Regions from separate parts of the Mesorhizobium sp. LNHC209A00 genome, predicted to be linked through region 3. Evidence: predicted binding sites of a transcription regulator. Region 3 holds the regulator's gene; each other region holds the start of a gene.

Region 1 (3,278 bases), on a different contig from region 3:
CCGGATCGTCGCTGCCGGCACGCTTGATGCCTTCGGCGAATGCCTGGACCACCGCATAGGAGAACAGCGTGAAGCCTTCCGGCACGAAGCCGCCGGCCTTGATCTTCTCGACGGCTGCCTTGGCTTCCGGCTTTGCCTGCGGATCCGACGGGAACACGAACATCGTGCCCTCGCCGGCCGGGCCGGCAACCTGCCAGAACTCCGGCGAGGCGATGGAATCCGGCATGATCAGCTGGAACTTGAAATTCTGTTCGGCCGACTGGCGCAGGATCAGACCCGCCTCAGGGTGGTAGCCGCCGAAATAGACGACGTCGGCCTTGAGATCCTTCAGCTTGGTGACAAGCGCCGAATAGTCCTTCTCGCCCGGGTTGATGGCGTCATAATAGACCTCCTTGAGGCCACCGGTATTCATGGTTGCCTTGACGGCATCAGCCACGCCCTGACCGTAAGCGCTCTTGTCGTGCAGGATGACGACGTTCTTGCCGGCGTATTTCTTGGCGATCCACGGGCCGATGAAGGCGCCCTGTGCGTCGTCACGCGTATAGAGACGCATGATCGTGGACCAGCCGGACTTGGCGGCCGCATCGGTCAGCACCGGGTTCGAGGAAGCCGGGCTCATCATCAGCGCGCCGGCCTCGGCATAGACCGCCGAGGCCGGAATGCTCGAACCCGAGCAGGCATGCCCGTCGATGAACTTGACGCTGTTGGCGACGATGCGATTGGCGACCGACACCGCCTGCTTGGGATCGCATTGGTCGTCCTCGATGTCGAGCTTGATCTGGGAACCGTTGACGCCGCCAGCCGCGTTGATGGCGGCGGCGGCGGCCTGTGCGCCCTGCTTGAACTGATCGCCGATGGTGGCGAGCTGTCCCGTCATCGGGCCGACCACCGAGATGGTGATGTCATCGGCGAACGCGACCGGCGCGCTCATCATCAGGCCGAAAATGGCCGCGCTCAAAACACTCATTTTTTTCATGATGATAGAACTCCTCCACTCACGCGCGGCCGCCCGGCCGCGCTTCTTCCAGAGAGGCGGGACAATTTCATCCTTCATCGGACCTGTCTAGGCGCATTGGCGCCACTCGATTGGGCCTGCGTGGCCTCATCCACGCAAAAAAGCCACCCCAGCCTTGTTTCGGCTGGTCATGGCTTTTTTGCCTGTCAGGCTGTTTCCCCAGCGCCCCCGCGCTGTGAACCCAACCCACCTTCCCTGTCTTCCTGTTGACCATGATCGTTGCGAAACCGGAGTGTTCGGGATCATGGTTCGTTGCGCGGCTTGGACCTGTCGGCGTGCCGCGTTCTCGTTGTCGATGGCCGTGGCCTGGCTGTCTGCGCAGCCTTGTCCCTGTTGGCCCGACCGTCTTCTGCGGTCTTGGCCGGAGCGTCCCCGTCTGGCGGAACTCAGTGCATGGTCATCCATTCGCGGGCTTCGCGCAGCGCCTTGGCGATCTCGACCTTCGACATGGCCGCCGAGAGTTCCGAGCGCAGTTCGGCGGCGCGGGCCGAACCCTTGATGGCGGCGATGTTGAACCATTTGTGGGCGGCAACGACGTCGGTTTCGCAATCGCGGCCGGTCGCATACATCATGCCCAGTTCGAAGAGAATGTCGGCCTGGGCAGTTGCCCCCATGGCGCCGAAGCCTGCTTCAAGCATTTCAAAACGTGCCATTTTTAGTCCCCTGTCTGGCTCCCGAGAGCTGCCTCCGTTCGTCTTGTCCGGGCCGCTCTTTCGATGCTTTCGAGAATGCCGCTCAGGCTTGAATCCGTCGTTAAATGGCGTGCTTAATTTGAGGAAAACAAAGCTAAAACAAGAGGTAAACGCGTAAATTCGTTAAGGATACGAAGCCAGCAATTCAGCTGTTTTTCGCTAAATTTGAGGAAAATTTTCGAGCGCGCGGTCAACACTCTGCTAACCCTAGAAAACAAACACGAGGCGCCGGTCGTTTTCATTTCCGGGCCAACAGGGCGAATTCAGGCGCTTTCGAAATGCCAAAGCCTTCCGTCGCGGCACCGCTTTCGTTTTGACGGAAGCTGGATTAGCTTACGTTTGCGTAAGCGGCAGACCGGCGAGGCGGAGCATCCGGCTGGCTATCCAAAGGGAGTAAGACATGTTTCGAAAAGTGAGCCTGGCCCTGGCGGCCGCTTTGATCCTGAGCGGAGGGGCGTGGGCCGATCCAATCGAGGGCAACTGGAAAACGCAAGCCGGCGACACCGCTGCCATTTCCGGCAGCAGCTCGTTCTCCATCACGCTCAAGTCAGGCAAATATGCCGGCAAGACCATTGGCTCGCTCAAGGCGGCCGGGGACAACAAATACACCGGCAACATCACCGATCCGGCAAATGACAAGACCTATTCGGGCAAGGCAACCTTGTCGGGCGCGTCGCTCAAGATGAGCGGTTGCGTGCTCGGCGGATTGATCTGCAAGAGCCAGACCTGGCATAGACTGTAACTCTGCATAGTGTTATCGGACGGTTTCCAAGGTGCCAACGGAGACCGTCCAGCCATGCTTCAGCCCAGAGACCTCAAGGGACGCAACGCGATTTCCTATGCTCGCTGGTCATCCGGCAAGCAGTCCCAGGGCGACAGCGCGGCGCGACAGTCGGAGAACGCCAAGAAGTTCTGTTCGGCTTATGGGCTCACCCTGGACGACCAGCTTGTTGATGAAGGCATCTCTGCCTTCAAAGGTTTGAACCTTGAGGCAAGGCTTGGCCAGTTCATAAGCGATGTGAAGGCAGGGAAGATTCCCAGCAATGTCGTGTTGATACTTGAGAACCTCGACCGCTTCACCCGCATCAATCCCGTTGATGCTCTGCCTGTGTTGCTGGAACTGCTCAAGACCGGCCTGACCTTGGTAACCCTTCAAGACGAGCGTGTGCATACCCGCGTTGGTTACGCAGACAACACGATGCATATCATGATGTCCCTCATGTCCATGCAGGCGGCCTATGAGTACAGCGCCAAGCTGTCTGATCGAGTGGGCGCGGCGTGGTCGCGTAAGGCAGAGAAGGCCCGTGAGGCAGTCGCCAGTGGCGCGAGTAGGGTCAAGGTTGCCAAGCTGCCCTTCTGGATCGACCGGGAAACCTACGGCCTCAACGCCCGTGCCGACGACGCGCGGCTGATCTTCGAGCTTGCTAAGGAAGGCCACGGCCAGCAAGCCATCACACAAATTCTGAACTCTCGCGGCATCCCATCACCCGCAGGGAACTCTTGGGCTCAGGTTGTGGTCGGCGATGTCCTCCGCTCTCCAGCCGCCTACGGGTGCCTTGTCCTCAAGGGCG
Region 2 (3,278 bases), on a different contig from region 3:
CGTTGAGGATTTTTCCACGCAGCGGCAACACGGCCTGGCTGGCACGGTCGCGTGCCTGCTTGGCCGAGCCGCCGGCGGAATCACCTTCGACGATGAAGAGTTCGGCACCAGCCGCCGCGTTCTGCGTGCAGTCGGCGAGCTTGCCCGGCAAGCGCAGCTTGCGCACCGCGCTCTTGCGCGACACTTCCTTTTCCTGGCGGCGGCGCACGCGTTCGTCGGCGCGCGCGATCACCCAGTCGAGCAGCTTCGAGGCTTCCTGCGGATTATCGGCCAGCCAATGGTCGAACGGGTCGCGGATCGCGGTCTCGACGATGCGTATCGCTTCGATCGTCGCCAGCCTGTCCTTGGTCTGGCCGACGAATTCCGGCTCGCGGATGAACACCGACAGCATGCCGGCGGCCGAGATCATGACGTCTTCCGACGTGACGATCGAGGCGCGCTTGTTGCCGACGAGGTCGGCATAGGCGCGCAGGCCGCGCGTCAGCACGTTTCGGAAGCCGGCTTCGTGGGTGCCGCCTTCACCGGTCGGGATGGTGTTGCAGTAGGAATTGATGAAGCCGTCGCCACCGAACCAGGTCACCGCCCATTCCAGCGAGCCATGGCCGCCTTGCTTGTCGCTCTTGCCGGCGAAGATTTCGCGCGTCACCTGGAAGTCGTCGCCGAGCGACGCCTTCAGATAATCCTTGAGGCCGCCTGGGAAATGGAATTCCGCCTTGGCCGGTGTCTGATCCTTTTCCTTGATCAGGGAGGGATCGCAGGTCCAGCGGATCTCGACGCCGCCAAACAGGTAAGCCTTCGAACGCGTCATGCGGTAGAGACGCGCCGGCTCGAAGGCCGCCCCCTTGCCGAATATCTGCTCATCGGGGTGGAAGCGGATTTTTGTGCCGCGCCGGTTGTGAACTTCGCCGAGTTGCTCCAGTCCGGTCACCGGGACGCCGCGCGAAAAGCGTTGGCGATAGAGCTGGCGGCCCCGCGCGACCTCGACCTCGAGATGATCCGACAGGGCGTTGACGACGGAGACGCCAACGCCGTGGAGGCCGCCTGATGTCTCGTAGACCTTGGAGTCGAACTTGCCGCCCGAATGCAGCGTCGTCATGATGACTTCGAGCGCCGGCTTCTTGAATTTTGGGTGCATGTCGACCGGAATGCCGCGGCCATTGTCCGTGACTGTGAGATGGCCGTCGGCGGAGAGTTCGACATCGATGAAGGTGGCATGGCCGGCAACCGCTTCGTCCATCGAATTGTCGATGACCTCGGCGAAGAGATGGTGCATCGCCTTGTCGTCGGTGCCGCCAATATACATGCCTGGCCGGCGGCGCACCGGCTCAAGGCCCTCAAGCACCTCGATGTCGGCGGCGCTGTAGCCCTCGCTGCCATCCTTGGTTGCGGCTGGCCGCCTGGCGGCCGCCTGCACCAGCGGATCCGCCGGGCGCGCCGGCGTGCGAACCGGCTGCGGCTGTTTCTCCAGATTGCCGAAAAGATCGTTGTTGTCGTCCATGCCTGCCATAGAGTCCAAGCTGCGAATCACCCCGTCGATACTGCCACGCTTTTCAGCGCCAAGCGACGGAGGTTCCTGTTACGTTCGGGGATTTAACTGCTCTTACCCTAAAACCATTCGATAACCAAGCGGGCGGAAATAGCTCAAATGCCGCCGCGCAATATTCCTGATTCTTTAACAATGCCGCCTAGCGTGAGCCCAACATAACAAGAAACGACCGGCATCAGGGGTTTTCGGCGTGAGGGGCAAGGCCATAACGATGATCGGCATCGCCGCCGTTTTCGGGGCGATCTCGATCTTTGTCGCGGATTTCTGGGTCAAGAGCCAGGCCAAGGCCGATGCCCAGGAGAAAACGGCCTCGATCGCTGCTCCGGCCGCGCCCAGGATCGAGTTCAAGACCATCGTGGTGGCGAACGCGCCATTGCGCTACGGCATGGAACTCGACCGCGCCAAGCTCAGCGAAATCCCGTGGCCGCAGGATTCCCTTCCGCAGGGCGCCTTTGCCACCATCGATGGATTGCTTGGCGAAGGCGGCCGGGTCGCGCTGTCGCCGATCGAGATCAACGAGCCGGTGCTGCTCACCAAGCTGTCGGGACCGAACGGCCGCGCGACGCTGTCCAACATGCTGACGCCCGGAATGCGGGCGGTCACCATCCGCACTGACGAGATCGCCGGCGTCGGTGGCTTCGTCACGCCGGGCGACCGGGTCGATGTCGTGCTGACCCGCGACGCCGGCGAAATCCAGGAAGTCGCCAAGAACGCGCAAGGGGCTGCCGGTTCGACCATCACCTCGGAGATCGTCGTTGCCGACGCCAAGGTGCTCAGCGTCGGGCAGGGCGCCGACGAGCGCCAGACAACGCCGCAGGTGGCCAATTCCGTGACCCTCGAGGTGACGAGCGACGGCGCGCAGAAAGTGGCGCTTGCCCGTACCGTCGGAACGCTGTCGCTGTCGCTTCGCTCCGCCAGCGAAGGCGGCGATGGCAAGAACGGCGTCACCACCATCTCTTCCTTCGGCGGATCCGTCGCTTCCAAGACACAGGCCGTGGCCGGCTCTTTGTTCGATGCCATAGCGAAGGAGCCGGAGAAGCCGAAATTCAAGACGATCATCGTGACGCGCGGCACGCAGGCCGAGGAATATCAGGTTCCAACGCGGGACCAGAAGTAAAGACCGGTGGGGACCGGGCGGGACGGGACAATGTTGATGCGTACCCTATATCGAATGACGGCTCGGTCGCGCTTCGTGCGCGCCCTGGCAACGGCGTTTGCCCTGGCTGCGAGCGGCGTGCTCGCCTTGCCCGGAGCGGCAAAGGCGGACAACGACATCGTCTATGTCTCGTCGACGAAGAATGCGTCGATCAAGGTTGCCAAGGGCAAGCCCAAGACGATCATGACGAGCGCCGCCTTCTACCAGATCGTCATCGGCGATCCGGAAATCGCGAACGTCAACCCGCTGACCGACAAATCCTTCTATGTGCTGGGCAACAATCTCGGCACCACCGGCATTGCGCTGTTCGACCAGAACAAGCAGCTCGTCGGCACCGTGGACATCGAGGTGACGCTCGACACCGACCAATTGGCGAACACAATCCGTGCCAGTGTGCCGGACGCCAAGATCAAGGTCGGCTCGGCCAACGGCCGTGTCGTGCTGTCGGGTGAGGCGGATGACGCCGTTGCGGCGGATAAGGCAAGCAAGATCGCCAGCCGCTTTTCCGGCAATGAGGAAGTGATCAACTCGGTCAATATCTCGTCGTCGCAGCAGGTTCAGCTCAATGTCCGGTTC
Region 3 (3,278 bases):
CGGCAGCAGCTTCTTGGTGAAGGCCATCACCGCGGCGACGTCCTGCAGATCGCTGGCGCCGGTCATGCCTTCGTCTCCGGCGTCCCATGATGGCACCAGCTTGGCCGCCACCGGATCGGTGACCGCGGCAAAAACGATCGGAATGCCGGAACCCGCGAGCGCTTTCTTGGCGATCTGCGAGACCGGCGTGGTGATGGTGTAGATCAGCTTGGGCTGCTCGGCCTGCAGCTTGGCGATCATCTGCGGCACCAGCGACGCATCGAAATTGGTGTGGCTCTCCGTGTAGACGACGTCCTTGCCCTCGACGAAGCCGTTATCCGTCAGCGCCTTCTTGAAGCCGGCTATGGCGGCGTTCAATTGCGGATGCTCGCCGAAATTGGCAATGCCGATACGGATCTGATCGGCCGCGGCACTGCCGGCGCTGACCATCAATGCGCCTGCCAGGGCCAAACCCGACAACCAAGCGGATTTCGACTTTAACATCATTTCCTCCCAGATTTGATCAGGGCCGCTTGGAAACGCGGCTGCTCCGCGATCATGGTCAGTCCGCCGGTCTGTGTCAAACATTATATATAATTGTTGTAGTAACCCAGTATCATATATACTTTTAGCCAGACGACGGATTGATCACGATGCGGGATGAGACGAGTTCCACAAAAACGGAAGCCGCCTATCAGCTGTTGCGGCGCGACATCCTGACCACGCGCCTCATGCCCGGCGCCCCGCTCAAACTGAGTGCGCTGCGCGGCACATATGGCGTCGGTTGGACACCGTTGCGCGAAGCCCTGTCGCGGCTCGAGGCCGAACGCTTGGTCACCGCCATCAGCAATCGTGGTTTTGCCGTGGCTCCGGTGTCGCGGGCCGAGCTGGAGGATCTGGCACGCGCCAGGATGGTGGTCGAGATACCCCTGTTCCTCGAATCGATGGAAAAAGGCGGCAGGGAGTGGGAGGATGCCGTAGTCACTGCCCACTACCGGCTCTCGCGTTGCAAGACGGCGGTCGACGATCCCTCCGACACGGCCGTCGACAGATGGGATGAGAACCACGAGGCTTTCCATGCGGCGCTGCTGAGCGCCGCCACATGCGACTGGCTGTTGCGGTTCCGCTCGACAATCTCGGATCAGTTGCGCCGGCATCATCGCTTTCTTGGTCTGGCGCCGACATTGCGGGCCGCGGCCGGCCTCAAGGACGGCTATGAACAGGCAATGGAGGCGTTGTGCGAAGCGATCGCGATCGAACACCATACTGCGATCATGGAAGCGGCACTCGATCGTGACGTCGAACGGGCCAAGGCGTTGATGACGGCGCATATCGGCTACACACTGCACGTCTATGTTCATAGCGAAGACAGCGGCGCGACCAGATACGCCGCCCGCGCCGGCAGCTTGAAGGGGTCGGGATAACTTCAGCGCTTCCGCGACGCCTATTCGAACGCGCTGGCCGGAGTGCGCCGAACGCCCGGGTCCATGGCCGCCCGGAGCTACCAATGGTTGGCATTTTGGTTTCGTTTCGTTCCGCGAATAATGAATCCATGAAATATACGGTACCCCTGGGAAGAAGCCTTCCAGATGGCTGATGCCAGCTCCATCGGCGGATAGGCCACAGGCCATTAACCAAACGATTTCAATGTGCCTGCCGATCGCGGAAAGGACCAGTTGCTGACGCCCTTGGGGGCAAAAAACTTCAGACCCCTTAACAAATTCATTAAACTTTAAACGGTTGCAGAACACAACTGGAACAGATAGTGTTTGTTCTGGGTTTGTTTTTTCGATTCTGGTTCAACCTTTCGTTCAATGTCTTGGGGGACGCCATGCTGACACGCAAGCAACATGAACTGTTGATGTTCATCCACGAACGGCTCAAGGAAAGCGGGATACCGCCTTCCTTCGACGAGATGAAGGAAGCACTCGATCTTGCCTCCAAGTCGGGGATCCATCGCCTGATCACGGCGCTGGAGGAGCGCGGCTTCATTCGCCGGCTACCCAATCGGGCGCGCGCGCTGGAAGTGCTTCGGCTGCCGGACTCGATCGCGCCGGGCCTCAATGCGGCAAAGAAGTTCTCGCCAAGTGTCATCCAAGGCAGCCTTGGCCAAGGCAGTCTCGGACGCCAGATCAGGCCGGCCGCTGCGCCTTCGCGCCTGCCCGCGGCCGGCAACGACGACGATGCGGTTTCAGCCGTGTCCATCCCGGTCATGGGCCGTATCGCCGCCGGTGTGCCGATCGATGCAATCCAGCATCAGACGCATTCGATCTCGGTGCCGCCGGACATGATCATGGGCGGCGAGCATTATGCGCTGGAGGTCAAGGGCGACTCGATGATCGAGGCTGGTATCTTCGATGGGGACACGGTCATTATCCGCAATGCCGACACGGCAAGCCCGGGCGAAATTATCGTGGCACTGGTCGACGAGGAGGAAGCGACGCTGAAGCGGTTCCGCCGCAAAGGCGCTTCGATCGCGCTCGAGGCTGCCAATCCAGCCTACGAAACACGCATTTTCGGGCCGGACAGGGTCAAGGTACAAGGCAAGCTGGTCGGGTTGATCAGGCGCTACTGAGCCGGCTTTCCATCGGGCTTGTCGGGTTTTTTGTACGGCGGCAGCCCCCTCGCCTCGCGTGAGAATTTTCGCTGTTCGTGCCAGGGTCGGTATGGTCCGTCGACGGCGAATTCGATCCCGGCCCGGGTCGTGGCCGACTGGGGATTGAAGAAGACGGCAGCGCTTCCCTTGCGGGCGAGCTGCCGTTTGGTGACGACGAGAACCAGCGGATTGTGGCAGGTGTCATAGGCGGTCGCGTCGTTCACGATGATCAGGTCAGCGAAAGCGCAGGCTTTCCAGGTGGTCTTGCGGTCCTCGACATAAGCAATGATCGCGCCGGAAGGGTGCCTGGCAAGGCACAGGCCTTCGCGGCAGTAGAAGGGCGATCCCGGCGGCAGGTCGGCGGGACTGGCAACGTCGAATTGCCCGTCTGTCTTGTCGAACATTTCCGGTTTGACGATTGTTTCGGAGATCAGAGCGCGCTTCCAGTTGTCGGTTGCGAATTCGTTCGGACGTTCCCGGTTGACGGCCAGTTCGCCATTGCCGATCGGCAGCGCGACCAGCCGCGCATCTTCCGAGATCAGCACATCGGGCGCGCGCGTGTGCGACACAGTCAACAGGCCGGCGAGCGCGAATGGCAGCGCCGCGAGCCGCAGCCAGGTCGTCGCCATCGTCGCGATAACCAGCGCGACGGTGACCAGCAGCACGGATTGCTGCGAAATCAGCCCGACTCCGTCGACCGGAG

The links. The regulator LexA, encoded in region 3, represses DNA repair genes until DNA is damaged. The targets are predictions, from matches to a motif close to TGTTCNNNNTGTGTTCNG.
Region 1: the regulator LexA is predicted to act here: its motif matches at 1,792-1,809, upstream of X739_RS149595 (sel1 repeat family protein).
Region 2: the regulator LexA is predicted to act here: its motif matches at 1,569-1,586, upstream of parE (DNA topoisomerase IV subunit B).

Annotation. Positions count from the first base shown of each region.
Region 1 covers NZ_AYWT01000006.1:60,749-64,026, forward strand. The annotation lists gene X739_RS149600 (branched-chain amino acid ABC transporter substrate-binding protein) at 1-976, opposite strand, end outside; gene X739_RS149595 (sel1 repeat family protein) at 1,402-1,668, opposite strand; gene X739_RS149590 (DUF2147 domain-containing protein) at 2,108-2,449, shown strand; gene X739_RS149585 (recombinase family protein) at 2,504-3,278, shown strand, end outside.
Region 2 covers NZ_AYWT01000001.1:90,122-93,399, reverse strand. The annotation lists gene parE (DNA topoisomerase IV subunit B) at 1-1,498, opposite strand, end outside; gene cpaB (Flp pilus assembly protein CpaB) at 1,737-2,663, shown strand; gene X739_RS165295 (type II and III secretion system protein family protein) at 2,694-3,278, shown strand, end outside.
Region 3 covers NZ_AYWT01000008.1:113,528-116,805, forward strand. The annotation lists gene X739_RS146020 (ABC transporter substrate-binding protein) at 1-483, opposite strand, end outside; gene X739_RS146015 (GntR family transcriptional regulator) at 633-1,403, shown strand; gene lexA (transcriptional repressor LexA) at 1,811-2,554, shown strand; partial or broken gene X739_RS01000000166345 (ComEC/Rec2 family competence protein) at 2,548-3,278, opposite strand, start outside.